Regions from separate parts of the Arthrobacter sp. SLBN-100 genome, predicted to be linked through region 2. Evidence: riboswitches for the same ligand, from Rfam matches in the RefSeq annotation. Region 2 holds a riboswitch; the other holds the start of a gene.
What was found. A riboswitch is a leader RNA that binds a small molecule or an ion and turns the genes downstream of it on or off. The one in region 2 is predicted to bind glycine.
Positions count from the first base shown of each region.

Region 1: linked by a shared signal. The riboswitch ahead of gcvP (aminomethyl-transferring glycine dehydrogenase) and the one ahead of gcvP (aminomethyl-transferring glycine dehydrogenase) in region 2 are both predicted to bind glycine.

Region 1 covers NZ_VFMY01000001.1:2,291,627-2,298,559, reverse strand. Annotated here, with positions in the region: gene FBY31_RS10785 (amidohydrolase family protein) at 1-1,114, shown strand, start outside; gene FBY31_RS10780 (ornithine cyclodeaminase family protein) at 1,200-2,186, shown strand; gene FBY31_RS10775 (GntR family transcriptional regulator) at 2,229-2,897, shown strand; glycine riboswitch at 3,016-3,113, shown strand; glycine riboswitch at 3,115-3,222, shown strand; gene gcvP (aminomethyl-transferring glycine dehydrogenase) at 3,275-6,157, shown strand; gene gcvT (glycine cleavage system aminomethyltransferase GcvT) at 6,162-6,933, shown strand, end outside.
Region 2 covers NZ_VFMY01000001.1:3,845,435-3,852,367, reverse strand. Annotated here, with positions in the region: gene gcvP (aminomethyl-transferring glycine dehydrogenase) at 1-2,299, opposite strand, end outside; glycine riboswitch at 2,338-2,476, opposite strand; glycine riboswitch at 2,478-2,576, opposite strand; gene FBY31_RS17775 (TetR/AcrR family transcriptional regulator) at 2,669-3,208, opposite strand; gene FBY31_RS17770 (MFS transporter) at 3,275-4,855, shown strand; gene FBY31_RS17765 (Dps family protein) at 4,959-5,438, opposite strand; gene FBY31_RS17760 (nitrilase-related carbon-nitrogen hydrolase) at 5,652-6,704, shown strand; gene FBY31_RS17755 (agmatine deiminase family protein) at 6,701-6,933, shown strand, end outside.

The sequences.
Region 1 (6,933 bases), 1.6 Mb from region 2:
GGACCCCAAGACAGGCGGTGCCGTCGAAGACGGCGTCCTGGTGCTGGAAGGAGGAAAGGTCAGCGCGGTGGGTACCCGTGAGGAAACACGCCGTGCAGTCGCCGCACTTGCCGGCCGTGCCCTCATGGTGGATGCCTCCGGTCGCTGGGTCGTTCCCGGCCTCATCGATGTGCACGTCCATGCGAACGCGCTGTCTGATGCGCGCGCCATCCTGCAGGGCGGAGCAACCAGCGTCAGGAGCGGTTCGAGCAGCTTCTACCAGGACGTCGCCTTGGCCGCCCTGCCTGCCTGGGCCGCCGGCGCTTCGCCGCGGATGAGCCCGGCCGGCCTGTTCATTTCACCCGAACTGGGGGACTCGCTCCTCGCCGACCCGGATCTTGCACCCCTGGCTTCCCTGACGGGGGGAGTCACGGAACCGGGCGACCTCGCCTACCTCACCCGCATCAACCTGAAGCGCGGCGCGCAGGTGATTAAGACGAGGGCCAACCCCCGCGCGGGCCTGCCGGAGCAGGATCCCCGCGAGCTGGTCTACAACTACGATCAGCTCTCCGCCGTGGTCAAGGCCGCAAGCAACGCGGGCGTGCTGTGCCATGCCTACAGTGCCCAAGGGATAGACGGCGCGGTCCGGGCCGGTGTGCGCAGCATCGAGCACGGCGTCTTTGTCAGCGAAGAGACCATCTCCCGGATGGCCAGCCAGGGGACGTATTTCACGCCGACCATGGACGCCATCACCAGCATGGCGGGCTCGTCCAACCCGATCCTTGCCGCCCGCGGCAAGGAGTACACCCCCATCATCAAAGCAGCCGTGAAAGCTGCTCATGATGCCGGCGTGACCGTCGTTGCGGGTACGGACTCCTTCGGATCAGACGTGACACCGATCGGCACGGAAGTGCGTCTGTTGAGTGAGGCCGGGCTTTCGCCGCTGGACGCCCTGAGGGCCGCGACAGTCAATGCCGCCGCGCTGCTCGGCTGGAGTGAAAACGCCGGCCGGTTGATGCGCGGTTCCTTCGCGGACGCCATCATTGTGGACTCGGATCCCTTGGCCAGCGGCTCCGCCCTGGAAGGAATCCGGGCCGTGGTGGCGCAGGGAGTCCTTGTTCGGAATGACCTCTGACCAGCCTGACCTCCAGGGGCCCGGTTATCCGGCCCGCCCTGCCCGCCAAGGCCAACGCGCCCTTCCATTCAGAAAGCCATTCCCTATGACCCTGATCCTTAAAGCGTCCGAGCTCCAGGCCCTGGCCGACATGCCCGGGACCATTGCCGCCGTCGAACGCGTCTTTGCCGGGCTCAGCCGAGGCACTGCCGTCCAGCCTGCCCCGGATTCGCTCCTCCTCCCGTCCTCGGATGCGAGGTTCCTGCCGATGGCGGCGCTGTCCGAAGCGGAGGAGTTGGCGTCAGTGAAACTGCTGGCGGACATCCCGTCCAACGGTGCGGCCAGCCTGCCTACCCAGCGGTCCACCATCATGCTCGTCTCCCAGCTGACCGGTGAAACCCTGGCCATCCTGGACGGTAAAGTTCCCACCCGGGTCCGCACCGCGGCAGCCAGCGCGGTGGCAACGAAGCTCCTTGCGAGGCCCCGCAGCACCACCTTGGGGCTGGTGGGGGCAGGCGCCTTGGCGGTGGCCCATGTGGAAGCCATGCTGGCCGTGCTGCCAATGAGAAACGTGGTGGTGTGGTCCCGTTCCACTGAGACCGTCGCTGCCTTCTGCGACGAAATTTCCTGTTACGGGCTGAACATTACGCGGGCCGCCAGCGTGCGGGAGGTCGTCGAGGGCTCGGACGTGCTGTGCACCCTCACGCCAGCGGTTGAGCCATTGGTCAAAGGGGAGTGGTTCCAGCCCGGACTGCACGTTAACGCCGTCGGATCCCGTCCGCGGCCGGACCACCGGGAAGTTGACTCAGCGGGCATGGTCCGGGCGCGGGTTTTCGTGGACAGCCTCGCTACAGCAAGGGCCAAGTCCGGGGGGCTGATCATCCCGGTAACGGAAGGCGCCATGGGCTTCGAGGATGTGGAAGCAGAACTTGGTGACGTGGCGGCTGGGACAAAAGCAGGCCGTCTGGGGGATGAGGACATAACCTTGTTCAACTCGGTGGGTATCGGCCTGCAGGACCTTGCGATCGGGCGGCTCCTGTATGACGCTGCACTTGACCAGGGGATCGGCACCCATGTGGAGCTGAATAACTGAGGCGGCATCGAAGCAGGGCGCCGGAATCAACGGGAGGCATCATTGACTGTCCATGCGGACTCACCCGCGTCCTCGGCTGACGCTACCCGGGCACGGATCCGCGAGCTGATCATCTCGGGTGACTTCGCGCCCGGCTCCCGGCTTAGGGAACGCGAGCTGTCCCAGGCCTTGGACGTTTCCCGGGTACCCGTCCGCGAAGCCCTCCAGCTGCTGGAAGCCGAAGGCTTCATTGACACCTCTCCGCGGCGCGGGGCCACCGTCAAGCAGATCACCCTGAGGGACGTCAACGAACTCTTTGATGTCCGGCTCAGCCTCGAAGTCCTCGCCGCGCGGCTCGCCGCCCAGGCCGCCGCGCGGGGGGAGTCCTCGGCGCGCCTCCAGCAGATGATGGACCGGGCCGAAGAAGCGACCCTGCGCCACGACCACGCGCAAATCCCGCTGAGCAACACGGCCCTGCATGCAGAGATCGTCTCGATGGGCGGCAACGCATTGCTGGAGTACTCCATGAAGCCGCTCCTGGGCAGGATGCAGTGGCTCTTTACCCTGACCGGGCACCGCGACCCCCTGGTTCAGTGCGCAGAGCATCTAAGCCTATGCAAGGCGATCTATGACGGCAGAGCCGAACTTGCGGCAGCGCTGGCGTTTGCCCATGTGGAGCTGGGCCGGGAACCCTCCCTCCGGGGACTTGCCGGGCGGCTGCCTGAACAGTAGGCCCGCGACGGCGGCGTGTCCGCCGTCGTACGTGCGCCTTGAAACCGCGCGGATTTTGCATCCCGCCCCCGCAACCTGTAGGGTGTGAGCCGTGTCACCCACCAGTGGCACATGCTAATGATCTGCGGCGGGAGAGTCCTGCCGGTACGTTCAGCAGGCGCCGTAGGAGCAAACCCTCCCCAGGAATCTCTCAGGCCCACGTACCGCCGCGGCAAGGCAACTCTGGAAAGCAGTCCGGGCAACCGGACTCACCGACGGTGCAAGTGGCGTCCTGCGAAACGGCAGGGCAACGCAAAACTCTCAGGTCCAATACAGAGCGGGGAGGAACCCGAATCAACGTGGTGCTTAGGCGCCACCTGAATTATGGAGTTCCTCTCATGACGGTTCAATCGTCCCCCACCACCTTCGCAGACCGCCATATCGGCGCACGCCGCCAGTCCGACATCGACACCATGCTCAAGGCCGTCGGCTACGACAGCCTCGATGGCGTGGTCGACAGCGCCGTTCCCGATTCCATCCGCCAGGACAAGCCCCTCACCCTCGAGAGCGCCCTGAGCGAAGTCCAGGTTCTAGCCGAGCTCCGCAAGCTGGCGGGCAAGAACAAGATGGCCGTGCAGATGATCGGCCAGGGCTACTACGACACCGTGACCCCGCCGGTGATCCGCCGCAACGTCCTCGAAGCTCCCGCCTGGTACACCGCCTACACCCCTTATCAGCCGGAGATTTCCCAGGGCCGGCTCGAGGCGCTGCTCAACTTCCAGACCATGGTCCAGGACCTCACCGCGCTCCCGGTGGCCAACGCCTCCCTCCTGGACGAAGCCACCGCCGTCGCCGAAGCCGTGCTCCTGATGCGCAGGGCCAACAAGAACAAGACCGCGAAGGACGGCAAGACCGTCCTCGACGCCGACCTCCTTCCGCAGACCATCGCCATCGTGCTGGGCCGCGCCGAAGCCCTCGGCTTCGAGGTGGAAATCGCCGACCTCACCAACGGACTGCCCGACGGCGACATCAACGGCGTGGTCCTCCAGCAGCCCGGCGTCTCCGGCCGGGTCTGGGACCAGACCTCCGTCATCGCCGAGGCCAAAGACCGCGGCGCCCTGGTCACCGTCGCCGCCGACCTCCTGGCCCTCACCCTCATCACCCCGCCGGGAGAGCAGGGCGCGGACATCGCCGTCGGCTCCACCCAGCGCCTGGGCGTGCCGCTGTTCTTCGGCGGACCCCACGCCGCCTACATGGCCGTCCGCGAAGGCATGGAACGCACCCTCCCCGGCCGCATCGTAGGCGTTTCGAAGGACAACGCCGGCGTTCCCGCCTACCGCCTGGCCCTCCAGACCCGCGAGCAGCACATCCGGCGCGAGAAGGCCACCTCCAACATCTGCACCGCACAGGCCCTGCTCGCCATCGTCTCGTCCTTCTACGCCGTCTACCACGGCCCGGACGGGCTGAAGGCGATCGCCGAAACCGTCCACAACAACGCCCGAGCCCTCGCCGCCACGCTGAAGATCGCCGGCCGCGAACTGGTCAGCGACACCTTCTTCGACACCATCACCGTGCGCGTGCCCGGCAAGGCAGCCAAGGTCATTACCGCCGCCGAAGCCCGCGGCGTCAACCTGCGCCTCATCGACCCGGACACAGTCGGCGTGTCAGTTGATGAAACCACGACGCCGGAGGTCCTCTCCGCGGTGGTCGTCGCCTTTGGCGCGGGTCCGGTTGTGGAGGCCGCCGGGTTCGAGCTGCCTGAGCCGGTGGTGCGCACCTCCACCTACCTGCAGCACCCGGTGTTCAACACCCACCGGTCCGAAACCCAGCTGCTGCGCTACATCCGCCGCCTCTCCGACCGCGACCTGGCCCTGGACCGCACCATGATCCCGCTGGGCTCCTGCACTATGAAGCTGAACGCCACCGCCGAAATGGAAGCCATCTCCTGGCCGGAATTCGCGTCAATCCACCCGTTCGCCCCCGACTCCCAGACGGCCGGCTGGCGCGAACTCATTGCCGGCCTGGAAGCCGACCTCGCCGAGATCACCGGGTACGACCAGGTGTCCATCCAGCCCAACGCCGGCTCGCAGGGCGAGCTCGCGGGCCTGCTGGCAATCCGCGGCTACCACCACTCCCGGGGCGAGGCACAGCGCAATGTCTGCCTGATCCCCGCCTCGGCGCACGGCACCAACGCCGCCTCCGCCGTCCTCGCCGGCATGACGGTTGTTGTGGTGGCTACTGCTGCCGACGGCACCATCGACCATGCCGACCTGCAGGCCAAAATCGAGGCCCACAAGGACGTCCTCTCGGCCATCATGATCACCTACCCGTCCACCCACGGTGTATACGACTCCGATGTGCGCGAAGTCTGCGACGCCATTCACGCGGCCGGCGGCCAGGTATACGTTGACGGTGCCAACCTGAACGCACTGGTCGGTCTGGCGCAGCCGGGCAAGTTCGGCGGCGACGTGTCCCACCTGAACCTGCACAAGACGTTCTGCATCCCGCACGGCGGCGGCGGACCCGGCGTCGGACCTGTTGCTGCCAAGGCGCACCTGGCGCCGTTCATGCCGGGCGACGCCAACAAGGCTGCGCATGAAGCCGGCCACGGCGTAGCGATCTCCGCATCCCGCTTCGGTTCCGCCGGCGTGCTGCCCATCTCCTGGGCTTACGTGAAGCTGATGGGCGGGCAGGGCCTCACCGAGGCCACCAAGTCCGCATTGCTGGCCGCGAACTACGTCGCCGCCCGCCTGGACGAGCACTTCCCCGTGCTCTACACCGGTGAGAGCGGGCTGGTGGCGCACGAGTGCATCCTGGACCTGCGCGACCTGACAGCGCGCACGGGTGTCACTGCCGAGGATGTAGCCAAGCGCCTCATCGACTTCGGCTTCCACGCCCCCACGCTGTCCTTCCCGGTGGCAGGCACGCTCATGGTGGAGCCGACCGAATCCGAGGACCTCGCGGAGATCGACCGCTTCATCGAAGCCATGATCACCATCCGCCAGGAAATCGACCAGGTGGCCGCCGGTGACTTCTCCGTGGAGAACTCCCCGCTGCGCAACGCACCCCACACGGCAGCCGCCGTCGTCTCTTCCGACTGGAACCGGACGTACCCGCGCGAGCAGGCCGCCTTCCCGGTGGCCTCACTCCGGCAGGACAAGTACTTCCCGCCCGTCGGCCGGATCGACGGCGCAGCAGGGGACCGCAACCTGGTCTGCTCCTGCCCTCCGCTTTCCGAATTCGAGGTTTCGACAGGCTCAACCACCGGATTGGAAGGCTAACACCATGAGTGAGAACTACACCGCGCTGTACGATCAGCACAAGATTGCCGGCGCCTCCTTCACCGACTTCGGCGGCTGGCAGATGCCCCTGAAGTACAGCTCCGAGCTGGCCGAACACCACGCCGTCCGCAATGCTGCCGGCCTGTTCGACCTCTCCCACATGGGCGAAGTCTGGGTCACCGGCCCCGACGCCGCAGCCTTCCTGGACTACGCCCTGGCCGGCAAGCTGTCCGCCGTTGCCGTGGGCAAGGCAAAGTACTCGCTGATCTGCCAGGAAGACGGCGGCATCATCGACGACCTCATCTCCTACCGCCGCGGCGAACAGAAGTACCTCGTGGTCCCCAATGCCGGCAACGCCGGGGCGGTTGCCGCGGCACTGGCCGAACGGGCTGCCAACTTTGACGTCACCGTTGAGGACGTCTCCGCCGAGACCTCCCTCATCGCCGTCCAGGGCCCGAACGCCGAGGCCATCCTCCTGGCACTGGTCCCCGCAGAACAGCACCCGCTGGTGACGGAGCTGAAGTACTACGCGGCGGTCGAGGTAGGGATCGCCGTCAACGGCACTGTGCAGGAGCTGCTGCTGGCCCGCACCGGCTACACCGGCGAGGACGGCTTCGAGATCTACATCCCGAACGAGGACGCCGCCGGACTGTGGGACGCGCTGCTGGAAGTTGGCGCCGGCCACGGTCTGATCCCCGCCGGCCTTGCCTGCCGCGACTCGCTCCGCCTCGAAGCGGGCATGCCGCTCTACGGCAACGAGCTCTCCCGCGAGGGCA
Region 2 (6,933 bases):
CGTCGCCTTCGATCCAGGTGGCCGCGTTGCCGGGCATAAAGGGTGCCAAATGCGCCTTCGCAGCAACCGGGCCGACACCGGGTCCGCCGCCGCCGTGCGGGATGCAGAACGTCTTGTGCAGGTTCAGGTGGGACACGTCGCCGCCGAACTTGCCCGGCTGGGCCAGGCCGACCAGGGCGTTGAGGTTGGCGCCGTCAATGTAGACCTGGCCGCCTGCGGCGTGGATGGCGTCGCAGACTTCGCGGACGTCAGCGTCGTACACGCCGTGCGTGGACGGATAGGTGATCATGATGCAGGACAGGGCGTCCCTGTGGGCCTCGATCTTGGCGTACAGGTCGGCATGGTCGATGGTGCCGTCCGGCGCCGTGGCCACCACAACAACCTTCATGCCGGCGAGGACGGCGGAGGCGGCGTTGGTGCCGTGCGCCGAAGCCGGGATGAGGCAGACGTTGCGCTGCTGATCGCCCCGGGAGTGGTGGTAACCACGGATGGCCAGCAGGCCCGCGAGTTCGCCCTGGGACCCGGCGTTGGGCTGGATGGACACCTGGTCGTACCCGGTGATCTCGGTCAGCTGGGCTTCCAGGTCCGCGATCAGCTCGCGCCAGCCTTCGGTCTGGGAGTCGGGTGCGAACGGGTGGATGGACGCGAACTCGGGCCAGGAGATGGCCTCCATTTCGGCTGTGGCGTTCAGCTTCATGGTGCAGGAACCCAGCGGGATCATGGTGCGGTCCAGGGCCAGGTCCCGGTCGCTGAGCTTCCGGATGTAGCGCAGCAGCTGCGTCTCAGACCGGTAGGTGTTGAACACCGGGTGCTGCAGGAAGTCGGAGGAACGTTCGACGGCGGCATCCAGGGCAAAGGCAGTGTCAGTGCCGGCAGCCGCGTCAGCCAGGCCGGCACCAAAGGCGCCCAGGACGCCGTCGACGACTGCCGGCGTCGTGGTTTCGTCGGTGGAGAAGCCCACCGTGTCCCCATCGATGCTCCGCAGGTTGATGCCCTTGGCCTCGGCGGCAGCGACGATGCCGGCGGCCTTGCCCGGAACGGAGACCGTGACGGTGTCGAAGAAACTGGTGTGCAGCACGTCGAAACCGGCCGCCTTAAGCGAGGCGGCAAGGTTCTTCGCGTGGGCGTGGGCAGCCCGGGCGATAGCCTTCAGGCCCTCGGGACCGTGGTACACCGCGTACATTGACGCCACGATGGCCAGCAGCGCCTGGGCGGTGCAGATGTTCGAGGTGGCCTTCTCGCGGCGGATGTGCTGCTCGCGGGTCTGCAGGGCAAGGCGGTAGGCAGGTACTCCCGCGGAGTCCTTGGAGACACCCACCAGGCGGCCGGGCATGGACCGCTCCAGGCCTTTCTGCACCGCCATGTAGGCCGCGTGCGGGCCGCCGTAGAACAGCGGCACGCCGAAGCGCTGCGCCGACCCCACGGCGATGTCCGCCCCCTGCTCGCCGGGAGGCGTGATGAGGGTGAGGGCCAGCAGGTCCGCCGCCACTGTGACCAGGGCGCCGCGTTCCTTGGTGTCGGCGATGACGGCGCTGTGGTCAAAGACCCGGCCGGAGGCGCCGGGCTGCTGCAGGACCACACCGTTGATGACGCCGTCAGGAAGGCCCTTGGACAGGTCCGCCACCTCGACCTCGAAGCCCAGCGCCTCAGCGCGGCCCTTCACGATGGCGATGGTCTGCGGCAGGCAATCGGAGTCCAGCACCGTCTTGCCGTCCCGGGCATCCTTGTTCTTGTTGGCCCTGCGCATCATCAGCACGGCCTCGGCCACCGCGGTGGCTTCGTCCAGCAGGGAGGCGTTGGCGATGGGCAGCCCCACGAGGTCCTGGACCATGGTCTGGAAGTTCAGCAGCGCCTCGAGCCGGCCTTGGGAAATCTCGGGCTGGTAGGGCGTGTAGGCGGTGTACCAGGCCGGACCCTCAAGGATGTTGCGGCGGATCACCGGCGGCGTCACGGTGTCGTAGTAGCCCTGGCCAATCATCTGCACCGCGGTCTTGTTCTTCGCGGCCAGCCGGCGCAGTTCAGCGAGCGCTTCCACCTCGCTCAGGGCGCCGTCCAGTTCCAGTGCAGAATCCTGGCGGATGTCCTTGGGCACGGCGGTGTCAACCAGTGCGTCCACGGTGTCGTAGCCCACGGCCTTGAGCATGGTGTCGACGTCGGCCTGGCGGCGGGCGCCGATGTGCCGGTCAACAAAGGTGGCAGCCGGAGCAGTGGCGGCTGGAGCGGAGGCTGGGGAGGCGGTGGCCGGGATGGCGGAGGCTGGGATGGCGGAGGCCGGAGATACAGTCACGAGGAACTCCATAACTAAGGCGGCGCAGGGTACGCCGCATCGATTCGGGTCCTCCCCGCTCTGTAACTGGACCTGAGAGTTTCCGCGGTGCCTGCTTGCGCAAGCCCCGCTTGCACCGTCGGTGAGCACAGCAGTCCAAGTATCCGGGACCGGATACGGGGGCGGACAGCGTGCTGCTTTCCAGAGGTGCCTCGCCGCGGCGGTACATGGGCCTGTGAGATTCCTGGGGAGGTATTGCTCCTACGGCGCCTGCTTGTACCTTCTGGCAGAACTCTCCCGCCGCAGATCAAAGGCTATTCATTTGGGTTGTCCGGGCGCGCCCGGAGGCGGCCCGCACATAGACCAATTCTCCTATGCCGCCTGCTGTGGAGCAAATGGCAGCTAACCCCTGAGCCGCTCGACGGCGGCCAGGAGTTGGTCCACTTCCGCCTGCCGGTTGCCGGCCTTTCCGGACGGCCCGCTCTCCCACATGGCGTTGAAGTACAGCCCGTCCCCCATGTAAAGCACGGCTTTTGCCATTCCCGGGCCAACATCCTTGCCGATGAGCTCCAGCCACTGTTGCTGGATTGCGGCGAAGCGTCGGCGGGCCTCCTCGTGGGCCACTTCAGCGAGGCGCGTGGCAGCCACGAAGGACCTGTCCATAGGGGTGTCGGACCAGAGCGATGACCGGATGAAATAGGCCGCCGCACCTTCGGGCGCCGCCGCCATGTCAGCAAGGTCCTCCCCCGCCAGGCGGTCCAGCCGCTCGAGGGTTGCCGCGATCAGCGCCTCCTTGTTGGGGAAGTGGTACAGCAGCCCGCCCTTGGAGACGCCTGCCCGTTTCGCCACCGCGTCCAGGGTGGCGGCGCGCTCCCCCACGTCGATCAGGAGTTCTTCAAAGGCATCGAGGACTGCATCTCGCGCGACGGGTTTTCTGGCCATGGTTCCAATCATGCATGGTCCGGATTCCATTTCTTAACTGAACCGTCTGGACGGTACAGTTCACGGATGACCGCTTCCTCCACCCCGCAACAGGACCGAACCCCGCTGAAGGCCCCGGCGGCCCGGCCATCCGCTCCAGCCCCGGGCACTTGGCGCGACTGGCTCGCCCTGGGACTGCTGATGTTCCCGGTCCTCCTCGTCGCCGTCGACAACACAGCCCTGACATTTGCACTGCCCGCGATTGCCGGAGCCTTAGGCACCTCGGGCGTGGAACTTCTGTGGATCGTGGACGCCTACCCTCTGGTGCTGGCGGGACTGCTCGTTGCCATGGGGAGCCTGGGAGACCGGATCGGACGGCGCCGGCTGCTGATCGTCGGCAGCATCGGCTTCGCCGCAGTATCAGCCGCAACGGCCTTCGCCCCCAGCGCCGGCTGGCTGATAGCGGGCCGCGCCTCCCTGGGCTTCTTCGGGGCGATGCTGATGCCCTCCACACTGTCCCTGATCCGCAACATCTTCCCGGATCCCAACCGACGTCGGCTGGCCATCGCCATCTGGGCCGCCGGGTTCTCCGGCGGAGCTGCCCTGGGTCCGATCTTCGGCGGCTGTCTGGTGGAACGCTTCTGGTGGGGAGCAGTCCTCCTGGTGGCGGTGCCCATCATGCTGCCCCTGCTGGCCTTCGGCCCGGCGTTCATCCCGGAGTCCCGGGACCCTACGCCGGGAAAGGTGGACGGGGCGAGCATCCTGCTCTCACTGCTGACCATGGTGCCAGTGGTGTACGGCATCAAGGAATACGCCACCGAAGGCACGGGCCCCTTGACCCTGGGAAGCATAGCCTTCGGCCTGGCCATGGGCGCAGCCTTCGTTCGCCGGCAACAGCGGCTGAGCAGCCCCTTGCTGGACATGTCCCTGTTCCGGAACCCGGTGTTCAGCATGGCCATCACGGCGAACATCCTTGCCCTGTTCTCCTTCAACGGCTTTATCCTCTTCCTGGCCCAGCACCTGCAGCTGCTCGAAGGCATGTCCCCTTCGGCCGCAGGAATGGCCATGATTCCGGCGCTGGTGGCTACCGTGACGGCGGGCCTCGCGGTGGTGCCCCTGGTCCGCAAGATCCGGCCCGGCTTCGTGGTGGCAGCCGGACTGGGCCTGAGCGCCGCGGGGTACAGCCTGGTGACCTTCGGCAGCCCTTTCAACGGGTCGGGGCTTCTGCTCGCGGCCCTGCTGGTCCTGGCGCTGGGCGTGGGGACCGCGGAGACTATCTCCAACGACCTCATCCTTGGCAGCGTTCCGGCGGAAAAATCCGGCGCGGCCTCGGCCATCTCGGAGACAGGGTACGAGGTAGGCGCCTTGCTCGGCACCGCCGTGCTGGGCTCGATCCTGACGGCCTCCTACCAGCACAACCTGCAGCTTCCCGCCGGCCTCCCGGGGGCCGCCAGCGGCGGGAGTGCTGCACGTGCCGGCCAGACCCTCGCCGGAGCCATGGAACTGGCGGCCGGATTGCCTGCTCCACTGGCCGACGCCGTCCGGCAGGCCGCCGGCGCCGCCTTCGACTCGGGCGTGCATGTCACTGCGGCGATCGGGCTGGTACTGATGGCGACGGCGGCAGTACTTGCCGCCGTCGTCCTCCGGAAAGTGCCCAAGGCCGAATAGGGGCAAACATCCCGCTGGCATGCTGGCGGGTAAAAAGCAGCGCCCGGCGCCGGACAGGGAGTCCGGCGCCGGGCGCTGAATACTTTGTGTGTGCCGGGACGGGCTACTTCGCGTCAGGGGCAGTGACGCTGGCAGAGGCCTTCATGGTCTCGGCGTTCACCATCCATGCGAACTGCTCGAGTTTGGCAATGAACTCGTGCAGGAGGTCCGCGGTGGTGGGATCCTCCTCGTCCACTTCGTCATGGACCTTCCTCATGGTGCCCGCGGCAGCTTCAAGGGCGGCAACAATGCGTTCGATTGCGTCCTTGGTGCTGATGAGGCCCGCAGGAAAAGGAGCGAGGCTTGTGGATTCAGCCACGGTGGAGCTGCGCCCGTCCGGCAGGGCGTGCAGTGCCCGCATCCGCTCGGCAGCATCATCGGCAAACTGGCGGGCGGCGTCCACGATCTCATCCAACTGCAGGTGAAGGTCGCGGAAGTTGGTTCCCACGATGTTCCAGTGGGCCTGCTTGCCCTGGATGTGCAGTTCGATCAGGTCCGCGAGCACAGCCTGCAGGTTGTTGGTCAGTGTCGGTGAAGCTTTCATGCATCCTCCTCGATTTGTCCAGTAATCCCGACGCTACCAGCCCTTCATCCGGCAACAGGGGGGCATTCAGCAATTTCTCAGTGAGCTTACTAACCTCGGGCGGCCGACATAAACGAACGTGATTCATATTTCCCCTTGCATACGGGCGCGCCGCACCCCATACTAAATGAACGTCATTCATTTAGTGACCGTCGTCTCACTGGAGTAGCAAACATGATTGAAATTTCCTGCCTCGGCGCACCCGCTTCCCTGGCCCGGACAACGCCGTCCGGCCGGCCGGCCCTGCGCGTCGGCGTGGTCCAGCACCGCTGGCAAGCAGACAGCGCCGCCGTGGAGGCCGAACTGAACGAGGGCATCGGCCGGGCCGCCGGGCTCGGGGCCTCCGTGGTCTTCCTGCCCGAGTTGACGCTTTCGCGCTACCCGGCAGACACCCGCCCGCATAACGACCCTTCCGAGGGACCCACCCGCACCCGGCCCTCGGACACCGCCGAAGACCTGCTGGCCGGCCCCACCTTCCGCTTCGCTGCCGAAGCAGCGCGCCGCCACGGGGTATCCGTGCATGCATCCTTGTACCAGCGTGCCGAGGACCCGGACGGCAAGGACGACGGCCTGGGGCTGAACACCGCCATCCTGGTCTCACCCGAGGGCGAGCTCCTGGCGCGGACGCACAAGCTCCACATCCCCGTCACCGCCGGATATTACGAGGACAAGTTCTTCCGCCAGGGACCGGCAGCCGCTGACGCCTACGAGGTCCACGCTCCCGCCGAACTTGGCGGCGCCCGGCTGGGGATGCCCACGTGCTGGGACGAATGGTTCCCCGAGGTAGCGCGGCTGTACTCCCTGGGCGGGGCGGAGATCCTGGTGTACCCCACCGCCATCGGTTCCGAACCCGACCACCCGGACTTCGACACCCAGCCGCTGTGGCAGCAGGTCATCGTGGGCAACGGCATCGCCAACGGCCTCTTTATGATCGCCCCGAACCGCTGGGGCAGCGAAGGTGCCTTGAACTTCTACGGCTCGTCCTTCATCTCAGATCCCTATGGCCGGATCCTGGCCCAGGCGCCCCGCGACGCCTCCGGGGTCCTGGTGGCTGACCTGGACCTGGACCAGAGGAAGGACTGGCTGACCCTGTTCCCTTTCCTGGCCACGCGCCGTCCGGACACCTACGCCCGCCTCACCGAGCCCGTCCGCAGTGACCAGCCGCTCGGAGGCGAAGCGGCGGGGATTTCGACAAGCTCAATCACCGGTTGGGAAGTGACCGCATGAGCATGTGGCGGATGCCTGCCGAAACTGCCCGCCAGGAGCGGCTCTGGATGGCTTTCCCCGCCGGCGGTTACACCCTCGGCACATCGGCTGAAGCCGCCCATGCCGCCCGGTCCACCTGGGCTGCGGTGGCGAACGCCGCCGTCGAGTTCCAGCCGGTCACCATAGTGGTGGACCCCGACGACGTCGAAACGGCCGCCGCCTACCTGCACACTGACGTCGAGGTGCTTGC